4 regions of the Paenibacillus sp. 8b26 genome follow, and region 1 is predicted to be linked to each of the others. Evidence: riboswitches for the same ligand, from Rfam matches in the RefSeq annotation. Region 1 holds a riboswitch; each other region holds the start of a gene.
The links. Region 1 has a riboswitch for thiamine pyrophosphate ahead of thiM (hydroxyethylthiazole kinase). Riboswitches for the same ligand answer to the same signal wherever they lie in the genome.
Positions count from the first base shown of each region.

Region 1 (4,606 bases):
ATAAGAATTACTTTTGATGTTATCTACATATACGTCCGTGCTGACGCTGACCTTTACATGGTCAAAATTGGTGTCCGTCGGATTTGTCCAAGACAAGTTCATCTTTGTTGTATCTGCCGGAACCGCTGTCAAATGGCTTACTTCTCCAGATGTAATACTCAACGCAGCTGTTTGGTTCGCCAACGTTTTTATAATTCTGTTAATATAGGTTCTTTGACCATCTACTTCTGTAAGCGTAGTCACGCCTGTACCCGAACCAACCTTCGCATAGCGCCCTTGACCTGCTAATACGTTTGCATGTGACTGCTCTATACCCGGATTTTTCAAATTCCAGCTATGCTCTTTGGCAGGCAACGCACTCGCCGCTACATCCGTTCCCCCCAAGATGCCATATCCCGTATTCAAAATCAGAGTAACCGTTGCGAACGGAGCCATCCATTGGCGCAATCCCTTCTTTTTCATGATCTGTGCACTCCTTGATAACAATATGTATTTGTCAAACCAGTTGGTAAGATTACAAAATCCTCCTATTGTAATCCAGCCTTGTCAGTCTAGCATAAGCAATAGACGTTCATTTAAATGTTATCGGAATATTTAAAGGAAATGTTTAGGCTAATAGTATAAGCTCTTGCCCCAAGCCAAGAACTGGACTTGTATACATAAAAAAAGCCGCGCTGAGCGCGGATACTAAAAGATAATTTATGCCTGGTCCAACCTGGTCTAATTAGGTTTTCTCTCCCATCGGAACAATGTACAGTGTTCCATCCTCGCTATACTCCGCATAGGCGATCTCGTCGATATCACCATATCCTTGCTCCCGGACCTTTGCTTTAATCTGCTCCATATCGATTTTCTTGCCCCTCATGGATTCGTTCAGCAGCTTTCCTTTATCGATGACCGTAACGGAAAAGAAGTCAGGCTGCACACCTATCCCCATATCCTGAGCGGTTGGCGGCTCGTATTCGGGTTTGCGCATGACTGATAGTGAGCCGTTCGTTTCCAACGTGGCGTACCTGACCTCACGAAGAGAAAAAATATTTTGCTGCCGAAGCATGGAAAGTAACTGTGTATACTCAATATCGTATTTTTCTAGCATTTCTTGATTAACCTTGCCTTTATCGATGAGCAGCACAGTCCGGCCCTCCGCCATATATCCAAATCTTACAAAATGGGTCGTTGCCTTCTCAAAAAAATAGGACAGCGCGCACCACAGTGCCAAAGCAAACAAAAGCTGCCCAATGCTCACCTTATCGTCGTATAGTGTATTCCCCACAATTTCGCTTAAAACCAATGACGTTAAAAAATCGAGCGGTGTTAACTGACTGAGGGTTTTCCGCCCTGTAATAAAAGCAATTATCCACAAACCAAAAAAGCTGATGATCAATTTGACACCAATCGTGACGAATACCTCCATACATACACCTCCCGGCAAGAAGTTATTTTCTCCTTACGGGTTATTACACCTGTCCATTTCTATATAAACAGTGGTTCATTTCACCTTCTATACTCTTGTGTTCAGAATATCCGCTCTAATGCGCGCACCCTACCGTACTGGCGCACATCTTCCGGCGTTACCGCGAACAGCATATTAAGTAGCTCGATCTGAAAGCTTCCTGGTCCTTCCCCACCTTTTCGTTCTGCTGCCATTTCAGCAGCAACGCCATATACGACAAGTGCTGCCATGCCAGCAGTAAGTCTGTCGTTTTCGACAGCAGCGAAAGCGCCCAGCACCGAAGTTAATAGGCAACCAGCTCCCGTAACTTTGGTAAGCATGCTATGGCCGTTCTCAATGATCCACCCTATACGGCCGTCGGTAATGACGTCTTCTTTGCGGTGATTGCAACAATCGTATTCAGTTGATGGGCTGCTTTGACTGCAAGTTGTGAAATATTCAAATTGCCTGTTTCTCCAGCATCGACACCTTTAATTTGTATGTCTTCGCCAATGATTTGTGCAATTTCAGCAGCGTTACCGCGAACAATATCCACCTTGACCCGATCCAGAATCCGGAGAGCAGAGGCTGTGCGGAATGGGGTCGCTCCCGCGCCCACGGGATCTAACAGCACAGGTACCCCATGTTCATTAGCCGATAAACCAGCCATAATCATGGACTCTACAAGTTCTTCATTTAACGTACCAATGTTAAGTACAAGCGCCCCCCGCAATTCGGGCCATATCTGCGACTTCCTCTTTGGCGTATGCCATAACTGGTGAAGCGCCGAGCGCGAGCAGTCCGTTTGCCGTAAAATTGGTGACGACCACATTGGTTATATTGTGAACGAGCGGATTCGTATCCCGCATATTTTGTAGCAACAAAGCCATTTGATCTAACATAAAAAAACCAACCCTCTTTCTTCAGGAACCTGTGAAAGACTGTTGGCCTATACATATGTATACACTTATATCCCTACGCTGGCATTATCCAACAGGTTCACACGGTCTACGACGGCTTAGTCGTACTCTCAGCTTGCTTCCACAGGCTCCCGTTATATTTTTTTCTAATGTTACGGGTTCGTCATACAAAAATCAACAGATATTTTGATCATGTAAAAAACGTTTGGAGGTTTGCTTTTGGACCCATCTATTGCTTCTTCCCCGTCTGCTGTTGTAGCCGCTGATGGCTCGGGTGACTATCTTTCTCTAATTGAAGCTTTAGCATCCCTTATGGATTGAGGGCAATAATTTCGGGAAATAATATTGCCCTACCCATTCTGAGGTTCAAGTCGGACTACAGCTCCTTAACGACTTTTTACGAGAAGCTGGATCGCTTCCTTAACAAGTTTATCTGTATCTCCACCAGCCTCTTGTTCTTCCAATATACAACGTTGCAGATTCTCTGCAACGATCTGGGCAATCGCTTTATCGGATGCGTTGCGTACGGCGGATAACTGGCTTACTACGTCCTTACAGGATTGTCCTTCATCCATTAAACGAAGCACCCCACGCACCTGACCCTCAATTCTTCTCAGGCGTGTTTTCAGTTCATCACTATAATTGTAATCCATCAGGTATACACTCCTTTTTGATTTAATCTTATACATGTATAGGTATATTATAAACCAAAAAAATAATAAGGACATCCTAAATGAATAGATTTACCTTACCCTGCGAAGCATCCCCCAGGTAGGCAGCTACTCCGGCATATTCCAAACCGTCCATCAGCTCTTCCTGTTGTAGTCCTAGCAGATCCATGGTCATGGTGCAGGCCACCAGCTTGATCCCCTGCTCTTGCGCCAGCTCGATTAGCTGCGGAAGGGAAAGCGCATTATGCTTTTTCATGACATGCTTGATCATCTGTGGGCCGAGTCCTGCAAAATTCATTTTGGACAATGCAAGCTTTTGGGGTCCACGCGGCATCATCCAGCCAAAGGCTTTTTCGAGCAGCCCTTTATTCGTGCGTACGAGTTCCTCCTTACGGAGCGTATTAAGCCCCCAAAACGTAAAGAAGATGGTCACTTCATGGTCGTAAGCTGCCGCACCATTCGCGATAATAAATGCGGCGATAGCCTTATCCAGCTCCCCGCTAAATAAAACGATAGTTGTTTTTTGCTGAGTCTGTTCCAGATTCATCCTGTAATCTCCTTTTTCACTGCAACTTTGTTATTTAAAATCCTAATATGGAACTCCAAATTTTAATGGCAGTAAGAAGGATCAACACCACTAAACTGTATCGCAAAATAACCGGGTTCATTTTCGAGCTCCATTTGGAGCCTAGAGGTGCGCCGATCAAACTTCCCAATACCGTAAAAACAGTTACGATAACCGGAATATGACCCGTTGATATTTTGCCAATGACACCGCCAATGGCGGAAATGAACACAATAGCGAGTGAGGATGCGATGGTCGTTCGGGTAGGAATCTTGAGCACGGTTAACATAAATACTCCCGCTAATGAAGCAAAGAAGACCTGAAACATGCTAATCGTGGACACTTCTTGTGCTGAAAAATGTGCTATGCCCAAGCCAGCCGGGACAAAAAGTAATAACGGATAATTGATAATGGCTCCGCCGATACCCAGCAAACCGGAAAAGAATGATCCGATCAGACCCAGAAGCACCATGACTCCATACAGGAGAGTATCCATCATGCCCCCACTTTAGTTGTCATGTACGGCACAGCGGTTAGGTCCCATTTCCATGTCTCGCTGTTCTTCTTCCGTAGGTGTTATTTTTCCCATGTTGGTCTGCCGAATTTCTTGATAGGCGTTAGGGTGTTCTGGTAAGTTAGCAGTTACTCTATTTCTGAATTCAGTCTCACTTTGCAGGTTTAAACCCGGATTCGTCTGGTAAAGCTCTGCTAATCGTGCGTGAACTTTACCGCCTTCACCCAGCTCCGTGATGCTGCCAAAATGCGCAGGAAGTACGATCAAATCATCAGGCAAATTCTTGTAACGGGTATATAGTGTAGTGTGCAAGTCACCAACCCAATCCCATGACCGTCTTCCAGCTTGGCATAATCAAAGGTCAGCTCTTCAGCATCTTTGGAAGGCAGCCAATATGTCGCCCCTATGCTCTCCGCAAGTTTTTTGCCTCCCGAAATATGATCTGCATGCAGATGCGTGTCTATCGTATGTGTGATTCGGGCTCTTTTTTCCAGGGCGAATTGT
Region 1 covers NZ_CP192445.1:104,803-109,408, reverse strand. Annotated here, with positions in the region: gene ACQ4MX_RS00425 (stalk domain-containing protein) at 1-462, opposite strand, end outside; gene ACQ4MX_RS00420 (YetF domain-containing protein) at 725-1,414, opposite strand; partial or broken gene thiM (hydroxyethylthiazole kinase) at 1,516-2,334, opposite strand; TPP riboswitch at 2,388-2,497, opposite strand; gene ACQ4MX_RS00410 (metal-sensitive transcriptional regulator) at 2,739-3,005, opposite strand; gene ACQ4MX_RS00405 (DsrE/DsrF/DrsH-like family protein) at 3,082-3,570, opposite strand; gene ACQ4MX_RS00400 (TSUP family transporter) at 3,605-4,084, opposite strand; partial or broken gene ACQ4MX_RS00395 (MBL fold metallo-hydrolase) at 4,097-4,606, opposite strand, start outside.

Region 2 (4,606 bases), 1.6 Mb from region 1:
CCGGGGCTTGGTCTGGGCGCAATTGTGGTCCGAGCTAAGAGAATTACACCCGCCATGTTTACCGCTGCGGCAGACGCTGTTGCCAATGGGGTAGACACCGATCAACCCGGAGGCGCATTGCTTCCCAACATCCGAAAATTACGGGATGTTTCATACGCTGTTGCGGTTGCAGTAGGAAAAGCCGCGATTCAGGATCAGGTGGCTCAGGCACGCATTTCAGATATCGAGCAAGCCGTTCGGGATGCGATGTGGAAGCCGGAATATGCGAAGGTAAAAGCAGTGGAAAACGTAATACACCACCCGCATTAATAGGGCTTTCAGGAGGAAAAATCCATGAGTGTCGGACATATCTTTTACATTTTGGTGCCTATTTTCTTCGTTATTATTTTAGGGTGGTTGGCAGGCCATTACAAAAGCTTCGATGCCTCTTCCTCGAAAGCCCTAAATTCACTGGTTACCAAATTTGCGCTGCCCGCGCATTTATTTATCGGCATTACGACCACCAGCAGGAAATCCCTTATCGAGCAATGGCCTTTCTTGCTGGCTCTGTTCATTGGTATTGTCGGCTTTTATGTCGTCCTCCTGCTGGTGGGTCGGTTTGCGGTGAAGCAATCGGTAAAGGATGCATCCATGTTTGCTTTGAACTCGGCCCAGCCGACATTTGCCTTTATGGGCATTCCGGTACTAGGTGCCATCTACGGTTCCTCTGCTGTAGCCATTCCGATTGCACTTACGGGGATCGTAGTCAATGCCGTTCTTGATCCAGCGGCTACCATTATAGCTACCGTCGCCAGCCGGAACTCAGGCAAAGAGCGGAATGGTCATCTCGGGAAGCTTGTTTGGGACTCCATTCTCCACGGCTTAAGAGAACCGCTGGCGCTGGTGCCGCTTATTGGTGTTATTTTGACCTTGTTCGGCTTCCACTCCCCGGATTTGCTGAACAAATCGTTCAATCAAATTGGCGATATTACGTCCGGGGCCGCTTTATTCGCGGTCGGTGTGACCATTGGCGTGCGCAACATCAGTTTCAGCATAATCGCCATTGCCATCGCGCTGTTAAAAACGATTGTACAGCCTCTATTGATGCTGCTGATTGCCTACCTGTGCGGCCTTTCGTCTGCCGATACGGTGAAGGCGGTATTACTCGTTTCCTTCCCAGGCTCAGCTGTCGCTGCCATGATTGCTACACGTTTTGAAAGTCTGGAATCGGAAACGGCCTCTGCTTTTGTCATTAGTGCGGTCATTTCTCTTGCTACACTGCCTGTGCTGATTTCCCTGCTGGTGTGAATCATTTCCTATTAGACATTGGAGCTTGCCGCAAATTCCTTCGTGTAGATAGAACTGACCATTAACACTAGAGTGGCTCCAGGTCAAGCACAAACTGCCGCAGAGCGAATGGATGACGGTTTGACATAACGTATGAACGAATGTACAGTAATAGTCAAAAGAATAGGAAGTCCACTAGGGGAGCCGCTTATGGCTGAGACAAGAACGTATCTTGGACCCTTTGAACCTGATCTAGTTCGTACTAGCGTAGGAAAGTGGAGCCTTCGTATATAAGGTCCCTCGTGCTTTTTTGCGCATTGGACCTATGATGAAGCCGCTCCAGTTTTCGGGGCGGCTTTTTAGCGCTGTTCCGGAATTGCATTCTTGCGGGACTTCCTGCTCTTCATTTTGTTGGAGGTGGGGAAATGAGCTTTACACAAGAGCTCCGTCGGCAGGCGGATGGCATTTTTCAAGCGATTTTTGAGCATCCCTTTGTGAGAGGTATTGCTGAAGGGAGTTTGACAAGAGAACAGCTGATTCACTATGTAAAACAGGACTTTGAATATCTGAACGCCTACATGCGGATATACGGCATTGCGATCTCCAAATGCACGAGCCGGGAGGACATAGCTGCATTTAACGAACAAATCTCTTTTATCCTCCACAGTGAGATTCATCCGCATCAAAATTTCTGCGCTGTCGCAGGTGTGACCTATGAAGAGTTGCAGGGATATCCGCTTGCTCCGTCCGCTCACCATTATATCCGCCACATGCTGACGGTCGCGCATGAGGGCAGTCTTGGCGAGATCATGGCCGTGCTGCTGCCGTGTCCGTGGACATATCTTGAGATTGGCCGCAGGCTGCTGGATGAGGTAAGGCCGGACGAGTCCCACCCGTTCTATGAATGGATCAACTTCTACCAGTCTGAAAATCTAACAACCAAGTTTCGAGAACGTGTGGATGCTTGGGCGGAAGGCGCAACGGCTGCCGAGCGGGAACGGATAATTGAGCATTTTATGCTGAGCTGCCAGCTGGAATATATGTTCTGGGATATGGCTTATAAGCAGGAAGAATGGCCGGTCCAGATGCAGGCTGCGGTCGGGTCAACGATATGAGTACATGGGAAAAGGATTGTTCGGAGCTTCTGACAAAGGTACACAGCAGCAACCCCCTCGTTCACAATATGACCAATGTGGTGGTCACCAACTTTACAGCTAACGGCCTATATGCGCTGGGCGCTTCGCCGGTGATGGCTTATGCACCCGAGGAAGTTGCGGATATGGCAAAAATAGCAGGTGCCGTCGTTTTAAACATCGGTACGCTGAACCGCGAACTGGTCGATGCCATGATCACTGCCGGACAATCGGCGAATGAACATGGCGTTCCGGTTCTGCTAGATCCGGTCGGTGCGGGAGCAACTCACTTTAGAACTGAGTCGGCATTGCGAATCCTGAGTGAAGTCAAAATCTCACTGGTACGGGGCAATGCGGCCGAAGTCGCACATCTTATCGGGGAAGCCCATGAAATTAAAGGCGTAGATGCTGGTGACAGCCCGAGCAGCAATCATGTCGATCTGGCAATTCGAGCTGCGCGGGCACTCAGTACCATCGTTGTCATCACTGGAAAAGAGGACGTCATCACCGATGGATCTAGTGCACGAATGATTTGCGGCGGAGACGCGCTGCTTACGAAGGTAACCGGAGCAGGCTGCCTGCTGACCTCTGTGTTGGGCGCTTTTGCCGCCGTTGAATCTAATCTGCTGCTCGCAGGGACAGCAGGCTTGGCATTTTACAGTGCAGCGGCTTCCCGGGCCGCCGCACGCACAGCAGACCTGGGACCCGGCAGCTTCCAAATTGCCTTTCTCGACGAGCTAGCTCAACTGCATACGGGCTCGCTGATGGGGCATGTATCAGTTCGTGAAAGCGGAACAACGACAGCAGGTGGTACGCGATGACAGACGTTCTTGTACCCAGAGCACTGACGATTGCCGGTTCGGACAGCGGTGGCGGGGCCGGGATTCAGGCCGATCTCAAAACCTTCCAGGAGCTTGGCGTATACGGCATGTCGGCGATTACGGCCGTTACCGTACAGAACACCTTGGGGGTTCACGGCGTATATCCGCTGCCACAAGAGGCGGCAGCCGAGCAGATTGAAGCGGTAGGATCAGACCTTGGCGTGGATGCCCTGAAGACTGGCATGCTGTTTGATGCAGGCATCATCCGTCTTGTGAGCGAGCAGATCCGAAAGTTCGGCTGGAAAAAGGTCGTCGTCGATCCCGTGATGATTGCCAAGGGAGGCGCAGAGCTGCTGCAATCGGAAGCAGTGCAGGCTTTGCAGGACGACCTGCTCCCCTTGGCCCTGGTTGTTACGCCGAATATCCCGGAAGCGGAAGCCCTGACAGGGATCAGCATCCGTACGATGGAGGATCGCCGGGAGGCTGCGAGACATATTAGCAATATGGGTCCAAAATTCGTCGTGATCAAGGGCGGTCACGCTGACGAAAGCGAGAACAGCGGGCAGATTGTTGATCTGCTCTTTGACGGAGCCACCTTTACAGAGCTACGCGGCAAGCGGGTACGGACTGTCCATACACACGGAACAGGGTGTACCTTCTCGGCAGCGATCACCGCCGAACTAGCAAAAGGGATGTCTGTACCGGAGGCTATCTCGAAGGGTAAAGCCTTTATCCAGGCGGCGATTGAGGAACCTTTGCATCTTGGACAGGGACATGGCCCCACCAATCATTGGGCCTTCCGCCGTCGTCAGGAGATGCTTCTATGAGCAGCAGAATATTGTCAGAGGCGGTGCGCCGCCATCTACAGATGTACCTGGTGCTTGGAAGCGTGAATTGCCTCGCGGAACCAGGCTGGGTTGTGCAGGAGGCTCTGGCTGGCGGCGCAACCATGGTCCAGTTCCGGGAAAAGGGCCGTGGTGCATTAACAGGCGCCCCTATGATTGAACTGGCACGCCGGCTACAAGACCAGTGCCGCCGTATGGGGATTCCCTTCATCGTGAATGACGATGTAGAGCTGGCTCTTGAGCTTGACGCCGACGGCGTTCACATCGGCCAAGACGACGAATCGGCCGATTCCGTCCGCGAGCGGATCGGAAACCGGATTCTCGGCGTCTCCGCCCATACGATTGAGGAAGCCCGCCGCGCCATCCTGCAAGGTGCAGACTATCTCGGCGTGGGGCCTATCTATCCGACCATCTCCAAGGATGATGCCAACGCCGTGCAGGGTCCGGCCATATTGCATGAGCTGCGCAAAGCGGGAATGGATGTGCCGATCGTCGGGATCGGGGGCATTACGGTGGATCGTGTAGAGGAAGTGGTACGTGC
Region 2 covers NZ_CP192445.1:4,624,815-4,629,420, reverse strand. Annotated here, with positions in the region: gene ACQ4MX_RS21610 (NAD-dependent malic enzyme) at 1-309, shown strand, start outside; gene ACQ4MX_RS21605 (AEC family transporter) at 334-1,287, shown strand; TPP riboswitch at 1,454-1,557, shown strand; gene tenA (thiaminase II) at 1,692-2,381, shown strand; gene thiM (hydroxyethylthiazole kinase) at 2,378-3,220, shown strand; gene thiD (bifunctional hydroxymethylpyrimidine kinase/phosphomethylpyrimidine kinase) at 3,217-4,047, shown strand; gene thiE (thiamine phosphate synthase) at 4,044-4,606, shown strand, end outside.
Region 2: it holds a riboswitch for thiamine pyrophosphate, as region 1 does, so the genes downstream of both, tenA (thiaminase II) here and thiM (hydroxyethylthiazole kinase) in region 1, are expected to answer to the same signal.

Region 3 (4,606 bases), 2.2 Mb from region 1:
CATGACAACGTTAAAATTCAAACGGTGGGCATAATGCGCCAGATCATACATCGGAATCCAGCTTTCTTCGCGGTTGGCCCCATAACCGTGGCTGAAAATAATCGTTTTCTTCGATTGATCTGCCGGGATATACCAGCCCTGCACCATCCGGCTACCGTCCTTGGCGGGGAAGCTGACTTCCTCGTAGGGCATGCCTTTGGCCTGCATCGGGTTCGAGTATAGTGGCGCGACGGTTGGATTCGTCAGTACCCATGCGATATAGGCGTGCAGGGCAATAAAGCAAAACAACAGAAAAAATACGACCGACAGCAGCAAGGCAATGACAACATGCTTGAACCGCAGCAGCCGGGGATTGATCAGTGGGGTGGACGGCTCCTGGACAGCATGCTGTAGCTGAGAGCTGCGCTGGGATGTCGAAATCATGTAAGAGCCTCCTTTATATAAAAATGAACTTCGTTTCATAGAATTCTAGGTACAATTCCACTTGAAAATGATAGTTTATGTCCGTATGGATACCTATTATCGTATGATGCGTATTATCCAAAGTCAACGTCTGAACCGGAAAAGTAAAAATGATGCAAAGAATTGTCGATGTTTGTTCTCGTTCTGTAATATGGCTGTCACAAAAACATTGGTTTACAGTAGCCGCGACTATTCTATATAATTTATGTAACCATGTTTCATGGTGTGAAACGAATATGGAGCAAAGAGGAGCGGTTCACAATGGAAGACCGTAAATTAACCGTTCGCGCCGTGGAGCGTGCGCTTGATATATTGATGTGTTTTACCGGAGATTCCGATCTGGGCCTGACAGAGATTGCTTCCAAAATTGGTTTACATAAAAGTACCGTCCATCGCCTGCTGACCACGTTGGAGGATCGGGGTTTTGTCGTTCGGAATGCGGCAACGGAAAAATATCGGCTCGGCATCCGGATATGGGAGCTGTCCACCCATCTGTCGCAAAGCGACGAGCCGGCGATACTGTTACAGCCAGCGATGGAAGGATTGCGTGACCGTCTGGGCGAAACGGTCAGCTTATACCTGCGCGATGGTGGCATGCGTATCCGCATTCAGGCCGTGCAGAGCAATCAGGCGATCCGTCGCGTTGCGCCAGTGGGTGCGCGCATGCCGCTGGCTGTAGGAGCCTCCAGCAAGGTATTGGCGGCCTTTATGCCGCCGCAGGAGCTGGAAGCACTTCTAACCGGGGATGAATGGCCGCCCTCGGTAGACCCGGAGGTCTATAAGGCTCAATTGCAGGATATTCGTGAGAAGGGCTACGCGACCAGCTATGAGGAGCGGGAGCCGGGTGCTGCTGCTGTGGCTACGCCTATCGTGAATCGGAAGGGACAGGTCGCTGCGGCCTTGTCTGTATCCGGCCCGGTCAGCCGATTAGCGCCCGAGACGCTGCATGATTTTGCACCGATTTTGATCGAGGCGGCAAAGGAAATGGGGCTTATGCTTCCGTAGCAAGGATTGAGAGGAACGGGGCAATCTAAGTGAATGATGCAGGAGATCTTGGGAAAAGGGACCAGAGAAGGGTTGCCAAAGCCGTAAATTTGAAGTAATCTGATGGGGATGGCGGTTGTCAATTATAGCCGCCTCATGCGAATAGAATTATCACAGTTACTGGGGGAGCCTGTAATACCGGGCTGAGATGGAATTGCATTAGATTCCGGACCCTTTGCACCTGATCTGGATCATACCAGCGTAGGGAAGTAATCGGCCATTGAAATGTATACGTAGCCGCTGTCTATGGCAATGCATCGGAGTATGATTCCGCGTGCGTAGCCGTCTGCATAGCTGTTTCGTTAGATTAGCCGGTTCCCTGGGGAACCGGCTTTTTTGCATAGATAGCCAGCCTGGGGATGGTTCCGGATCGGTGTGTCATTTCATCGAAACGGGAGGAATGGACAATGAAACCGACAGAAACAGAAGGAACAGCAGGGAACGCAGTGGATGAACAGACAGGAGGAGTGAAGCCCTTTCCGGGGAGCCGCAAGGTATATATTCAAGGCTCGCGGCCGGACATTGCCGTACCAGAGCGTGAAATCGCCCTGCATCCCACACATACGCCGCAGGGCACGGAGCATCATGAGCCGTTGCGTGTGTATGATACGAGCGGTCCCATGACCGATGAAGCCTATCAGGTTGATATCCGTAAGGGCTTGCCTCCATTACGGCGAGCCTGGGCACTGGAACGGGGTGATGTGGAGGTTTACGAGGGGCGCGCCGTCAAGCCGGAGGATAACGGGTTGAAGCCCGGCTCCAAACGGGAGACGGCTGAATTTCCCGGCGTCACCAGCCTTCCGCTCCGTGCGCGGCAAGGGCGTAGTGTAACGCAAATGCATTATGCGCGGCAAGGGATCATTACGCCCGAAATGGAATTTGCGGCCATCCGCGAAGGGGTGGAGCCTGAGTTTGTGCGGCAGGAGTTGGCGGCAGGACGAGCTATTTTGCCTTCAAATATCAATCACCCGGAAAGTGAGCCGATGGTGATTGGTCGTCATTTTCACGTGAAGATTAATGCGAACATTGGTAATTCTGCGGTTACGTCCTCCATCGAGGAGGAAGTGGAGAAAATGACCTGGGCTGTACGCTGGGGCTCGGATACGGTCATGGACCTGTCCACAGGCCGTAACATCCATACGACGCGTGAATGGATCATCCGTAACTCCCCTGTGCCGATTGGGACTGTACCGCTGTATCAGGCGCTTGAAAAGGTGAACGGCGAAGCAGAGGCGCTAACATGGGAGATGTATCGTGATACGCTGATTGAGCAGGCGGAGCAGGGCGTGGACTATTTCACCATTCATGCGGGCGTGCTGCTGCGGTATATTCCGATGACGGCAAGCAGAATGACGGGAATTGTGTCCCGTGGAGGGTCGATCATGGCGGCTTGGTGTCTTGCGCACCATCGGGAGAACTTTTTGTACACGCATTTTGAAGAAATATGCGAAATTATGAAAGCCTACGATGTGGCCTTTTCCCTCGGAGACGGTCTGCGTCCAGGCAGTATCTATGATGCGAATGATGAAGCACAGTTTGCTGAGCTGGATACGTTGGGCGAGTTAACGCAAATTGCCTGGAAGCATGATGTTCAGGTTATGATTGAAGGGCCGGGACATGTCCCGATGCACAAAATTAAGGAGAATGTGGACCTACAAATGGAGATTTGCAAGGAAGCTCCCTTTTATACACTGGGACCGCTCACGACGGATATTGCACCTGGCTATGATCATATTACCTCGGCGATCGGGGCAGCGATGATTGGTTGGTTCGGGACGTCCATGCTGTGCTATGTTACGCCGAAGGAGCATTTGGGTCTGCCAAACAAGGATGACGTTCGTGAAGGTGTTATTACGTACAAAATTGCGGCACATGCTGCCGATCTGGCGAAAGGCCATCCACGGGCGCAGCAGCGGGACGATGCTTTGTCCAAGGCACGCTTTGAATTCCGCTGGCGTGACCAGTTCAATCTTTCGCTCGACCCTGAGCGGGCCTTGTCCTACCATGATGAGACGCTGCCAGCAGAGGGAGCCAAGGAAGCACACTTTTGCTCGATGTGCGGTCCCAAGTTTTGCAGTATGCGTATCACGCAGGACATACGCGCCTATGCGGCGGATAAGGGGCTGAATACCGAAGAAGCGGTAGCCGCCGGGATGCGTGAGAAGGCAGAGCAGTATCGGGATGCCGGGCAGTAAATCCTTAAACTTATGAACGTATGAATAACAAAAGCCGTGGTTCTCTACAGATGATGTAGGAAGCCACGGCTTTTTAGCTTATGTAAAGCGAGATCATGCAGCCGGATAAACGGCGGCTTTATTTTTTACCCATTTTCTCATTCAAAATGTCCTGAAAGCTGAGCTTCTTCTCCGAGCTGTCTTCTTTCTTCTGCATACTCACCGCGTTGGCACGTTGGTATTGGTGATGGAAAGGCATCAAGGTGTGTACAGTTAAATTCATTGTATTCATGTGGGTTGTTCCTCCAATTCCATTTTATCAAATTCAGATTGAGTTGCTTAGGACGTCTGTATAGGACTATTCGTATGTACTTGATGTCGTAATACCGGGTAGACTGCTTGGTAATGTTTCAATCATTATAAACGCATTTTTTCAAATTAAAACTTTTTTGACATAAAACAGGAAAATGGTCATGCGTGTCCAAAATTTGGATTAGGCGGATGGTCATTTTGAGGGAAAATGTGCCTAGGTCCAAAACAAGGGCCAGAGGCCCGTTTTCTTAGTTTAGTAGTCGGGATTGTGTTTTTCTGTCGAATACCCTTATATAAGTCAATATGAAGTCAGTCTGGTGGCGAATTAAAGTGTCAAAGTTGTATTGACTTTATGTTTGGGAGTGGATACCATGAACTGGTTGTAAGCGTGTTTTAGCTACTAGAATCAGCCAATCCATCTGGCGATTCATCCGTTGAAATGTTTGAGAAAGGACCAGAACATATATGAAAAAAAGTATTGCAGACATCGCATTTATTATTCTGGGTGCGTTTTTTTTCGCGCTGGCTGTTAATCTGTTTGTTATCCCGAATGAGTTTGGCGAGGGGGGCGTTACAGGGGTCACGATTATTTTGTACTACCTGTTTCAGTGGTC
Region 3 covers NZ_CP192445.1:2,322,125-2,326,730, reverse strand. Annotated here, with positions in the region: gene ACQ4MX_RS10505 (alpha/beta hydrolase) at 1-423, opposite strand, end outside; gene ACQ4MX_RS10500 (IclR family transcriptional regulator) at 724-1,467, shown strand; TPP riboswitch at 1,619-1,731, shown strand; gene thiC (phosphomethylpyrimidine synthase ThiC) at 1,914-3,701, shown strand; gene ACQ4MX_RS10490 (hypothetical protein) at 3,820-3,972, opposite strand; gene ACQ4MX_RS10485 (YitT family protein) at 4,458-4,606, shown strand, end outside.
Region 3: it holds a riboswitch for thiamine pyrophosphate, as region 1 does, so the genes downstream of both, thiC (phosphomethylpyrimidine synthase ThiC) here and thiM (hydroxyethylthiazole kinase) in region 1, are expected to answer to the same signal.

Region 4 (4,606 bases), 280 kb from region 1:
ACTCCCTGAATCAGCTCCTCCAATTCCTCTACCCCAACATCCAGTACATGTGCATGTATGATCGTTTCCGAATTGATTTCCTTTAGTCTTCGCTGGGCAGCTACTGCTTTGGGACACCTCTCTGCGGCGTCACTCTCCTGAAAAAGCTGCTGGCGCTGCAAGTTACTCCATTCCACATAATCCCTGTCTGCGATGGTCACAGTGCCTACGCCTCCACGAACGAGCGTTTCCGCAATCCCGGTACCCAGCGCTCCAGCACCTATGATCAGTACGTGGGATGAAGCCAGACGACGTTGTCCTTCCGGCCCGAAAGGGGCGAATCTTTCCTGTCTGGAATAACGATCATTTTGTTGTACTTGCACACCAGTTTTTTCAGTCGCCTTCATGCCTGAACCAAGCCTTCTGTCGGGCTGCTTGCCGAGGCATAACGTTTTACAGGAATCATGCCCGCCTCAAAACCGTATCTGCCCGCGCGAACAGCCAGCTTCATCGCCTCAGCCATTTTCACAGGGTCCTGAGCTCCTGAGACAGCTGTATTCAACAGCACGGCATCTGCCCCCAGTTGCATCGCCATTGCTGCATCTCCAGGTGAGCGAATACCGGCATCGACGATAACTGGAACCTCCGCTTGTTCAATAATGAGCTCCAATGAGAACGGGTTTAGCAAGCCGCGTCCGGTACCAATGGGTGAAGCTCCAGGCATAACGGCATGTACACCAAGCTTTTGCAGCCTTTTGGCAAGAATCACATCATCCGATATGTAAGGCAGCACGATAAAGCCTTCCTCCAGCAGTTTTTCGCTGGCCTTGAGCGTTTCAAAAGGATCAGGCAGCAAGGTCTTGCTATCCCCAATGACCTCCACCTTAATCATATCGCACAGACCTGAGGCTCTCGCCAGCTGAGCGATACGCACTGCCTCATCCGCTGTCGTCGCTCCTGCCGTATTAGGCAGCAACGTATAACAACTCAAATCCAGCGTATCCAGAAAATGTTGCTTATCCCGTTCCTCCAAATTTAATCTCCGCACGGCAAACGTCAATATTTCGGTCTCCGCAGCTTCCACAGCTTTGGATTGAATATCCAGATCGGGAAATTTTCCTGTACCCAATAGCAGCCTTGACGTAAAAGATGCTTTGCCAATCGTTAACATGATTAACCGCCTCCCACAAAATGTACAATTTCCAAGCTATCTCCATCCTTCAGTACCGCTTCATCATGATCTTCACGAGTCAATATGTGACGATTCAGCTCCACCACTACAGTTTTTACTTTCAAATCCAGCTCTTTCAGCAGTTGATCCACATGAATGATCCGATTAGAAAAGGTCATGTTCTGACCGTTAATCGTCAGCTTCATTTGCTCGCCTCCTTTATACGTTCAGGAGAAAAGCTGCTTATTCCAAGCTCAGCCACACCAGCCCCTTTTAACAGCGCTGCAATCGCACGCCCGGTAGCTTCGCTCAGCAGCACACCATTCCGGTAGTGTCCGACCGCAGTATATACTCCGTCCACGCCGGGAACAGATCCAATACAAGGACGCCCCGCCGCTGCCTGCGGACGCAAGCCCGCCCAAGTGCGTATAAAAGAAGCTTCACGGACGCGAGGCAGCCAGGCAGAAGCACGGGCCAGCAGCCCCTCCAGGCTTCCAATGGTGACTTCTTTGTCATACAGATGTGGCAGACTCGTCGCCCCAATCCAAAGCTCGTTATTCCGCTTGGGCACCAGGTAAATATCATCGGCGTAAATGGTATATTCCAATGGATGATCCTTCAAGGAGACTGCAACAGCCTCACCCTTGACCGGATTAAGCGGATATTCAAAACCAACCTGCTCCAGCAGTCTCATACTATCCAAGCCTCCAGCAATAATGACCTGTTCGCAGGAAAAAAAACCACTGTCTGTTTGTACGCCACAAACTCGCCCATTCTGTACTACGAGTTGCTCCGCCTGTGTACCAGAGCATATTGTTGCTCCCAGTACGACAGCTGCCCCCGTATAAGCACGACAAAGCTGGGCAGGAGAAATTTGCGTCTCCTTTGATCGGTATATAGCTCCGATCACTTGACCATCCAAACCTGGAATTCGGCGGGCCAATTCTCTGGAATCCCACCACACAGGATGATCAATCTCTTGCGCAATAGCCGCATTCCAGCGTTTTTGCCCCTCTGCTTCCGAACGGAAGGGAGTCACAAATCCTTCTGTCCGGAATTCCACCGCAACACCGGACAAACGCTCCAGGTCATGAACCAGCTCGGGAAATGCATCCCGGCTTGTGCGAGCGAACTGTGCCAACTCCGGGTCGGTGAATTCTTCACTCTCTGCTGCCAGCATCCCGACCGCAGCCCCTGAGGCTCCCTCGCCCGGAATGAATCGTTCCACCAATATCGTACTGCGACCCTCCTTGGCCATATGATAAGCAATGGAGCTACCGATGACACCTCCACCAATCACCAAGCATTCAGCGTGTCCAATAGCTTGTGCCTCTGTTTTTATCTCTGGCATATGTTCCATCTCTCCTCTCCACTATCGATTCTGCTTGCAGCGATCTCCTACTTTCGTTTCGCCACTACAGGCTGTGCACTACCCGATCCGCCATTCGCTTGTACGCCATCGCAGCCGCAACGGGGGACTCAGCCTCCCAGATGCCGGACATCACCGCAATTCCGCTTGCACCCGCAGTATACAGCTCGTGAATATGGCGTGGTTGTATGCCGCCTAGAGCAATTACAGGGATGCTCAGCAGCCTGCATATGCGCTCAATCTGTACTATACCTCGCGGAGTGACCCCCGGCTTGCAGTGAGTCTCATACACATGACCATAGAGTACATAATCCGCTCCTGCCCGTTCGGCAGCCTGTGCCTCTTCCAAAGAATGCACCGACACCCCGTAGCGCGTGCCCTCTGGAAGTATACTTTTGACATCCCCAACAGGTAATCCGTTAGCTGGTAGCTGGATAGCTCCAACGGAGGTAAGCAAGGCAACATCCACTCGGTCATTTACTGCAATTTGCTGTAAAGGAACTCCCAGATTTGCCATACTGCGGGTCAATGCAAGGAGTTCAGATGCGCCCTTCTGCTTCAACCGCACGTGTACATAATGAACATACGGATGAATAGCAGCAGCCACTTGGGCAGTATGTGCATGTGCATCGGAATCGCCTTCCATCGTAATTACGTGCAATTCGATCTCATTCTCACCTCACAATAGACTAAATGGTTGTAAGCTGACCCTGTATCTTTACAGTCTCATATCGTGCTATACGGTATGGACTAGCCACGTTTACCAGCAAAAAAATGAAGGGGTACGATATATGAATACGAACATATGAACACGAACGAAAACGCAAAAAAACCACTTCCCAAAGGAAGTGGTTTAACGTACGTCCAATAACCGAACGGACCATCATATCCGTATACGTATATCGTCCCACGAACAAACAAAGTAATGATTTTCGTTACCTCGTTTGTACGGCGCTCACTTCCCTACGCTGGCATAACCCAGATCAGGTGCAAAGGGTCCGAAATCCGTTTATTCCGTCTCAGCCGCATGGGCGGCTCCCCTAGTGTAACTATTTTATTGTATCAGCTAAAGATAGCTTAGCATATTTTCCTAATCCTGCAAACCCCGCTTCTTGTGAAGCTTGGTACAGAACTCGATATTTAGTTGACTTTACTTGACCATTCTTCCACATTCCACGTTTTGGTTACCCAATCCTCGTAAAAGTCCGGTTCGTGAGATACGAGCAATACCGTTCCTTTGTATTCCTTCAAGGCACGTTTCAGCTCATCCTTCGCTTTGATGTCCAAGTGATTAGTAGGCTCATCGAAAAGCACCCAGTTGCTTTCCCGCATTAGCAGTTTGCATAGGCGGACTTTGGCCTGCTCACCACCACTGAGCGCGGATAGCGGACGGGTGATATGCTCATTTTTCAAACCGCAACGCGCCAAATGCGCCCGTACCTCATGCTGGTTCAAGTGCGGGAATTCATTCCACACATCCTCAATCGGTGTAACTTTCTCTGCGCGTACTTCTTGCTCAAAATAAGCTGACTGCAAGAAATCCCCTTGATAGGTCTTGCCGCTGATCGGCGGAATTTTTCCCAGAATAGTTTTGAGCAATGTCGATTTACCGACACCATTGTAGCCCACAATCGCAATTTTATCGCCACGTTCAATCGTCATGGACATTTTAGGCAACAGGGCATGGGTGTAGCCAATTTCAAAATCAATACCCTCAAATACCGTTTTCCCGCTCGCACGTGCTTCCTTAAATTGGAATGTTGGCTTAGCCGCTTCTTCCGGTTTATCGATGCGCTCGATTCGATCAAGCTGCTTCTCACGACTCTTCGCCCGACCCGACGTAGAGGCGCGAGCCTTATTGCGTTGAATGAAATCTTCCTGTTTCTTAATAAAATCCTGCTGCTTCTCATAAGCTTCAATATGCTGGCTTTTGTTCAGGTCCGCCATTTCAAGAAACTTTTCATAGTTGGCTGAATAACGGGTCATTTTGGCAAATTCAAGATGATAGATGACATTAACGACCTGATTCATAAACTCAGTATCATGAGAAATAAGAATAAATGCATATGGATAATCCTTCAGATAAC
Region 4 covers NZ_CP192445.1:5,950,059-5,954,664, reverse strand. Annotated here, with positions in the region: gene ACQ4MX_RS27640 (ThiF family adenylyltransferase) at 1-386, opposite strand, end outside; gene ACQ4MX_RS27635 (thiazole synthase) at 383-1,150, opposite strand; gene thiS (sulfur carrier protein ThiS) at 1,153-1,356, opposite strand; gene thiO (glycine oxidase ThiO) at 1,353-2,501, opposite strand; gene ACQ4MX_RS27620 (thiamine phosphate synthase) at 2,566-3,180, opposite strand; TPP riboswitch at 3,463-3,571, opposite strand; gene abc-f (ribosomal protection-like ABC-F family protein) at 3,660-4,606, opposite strand, start outside.
Region 4: it holds a riboswitch for thiamine pyrophosphate, as region 1 does, so the genes downstream of both, ACQ4MX_RS27620 (thiamine phosphate synthase) here and thiM (hydroxyethylthiazole kinase) in region 1, are expected to answer to the same signal.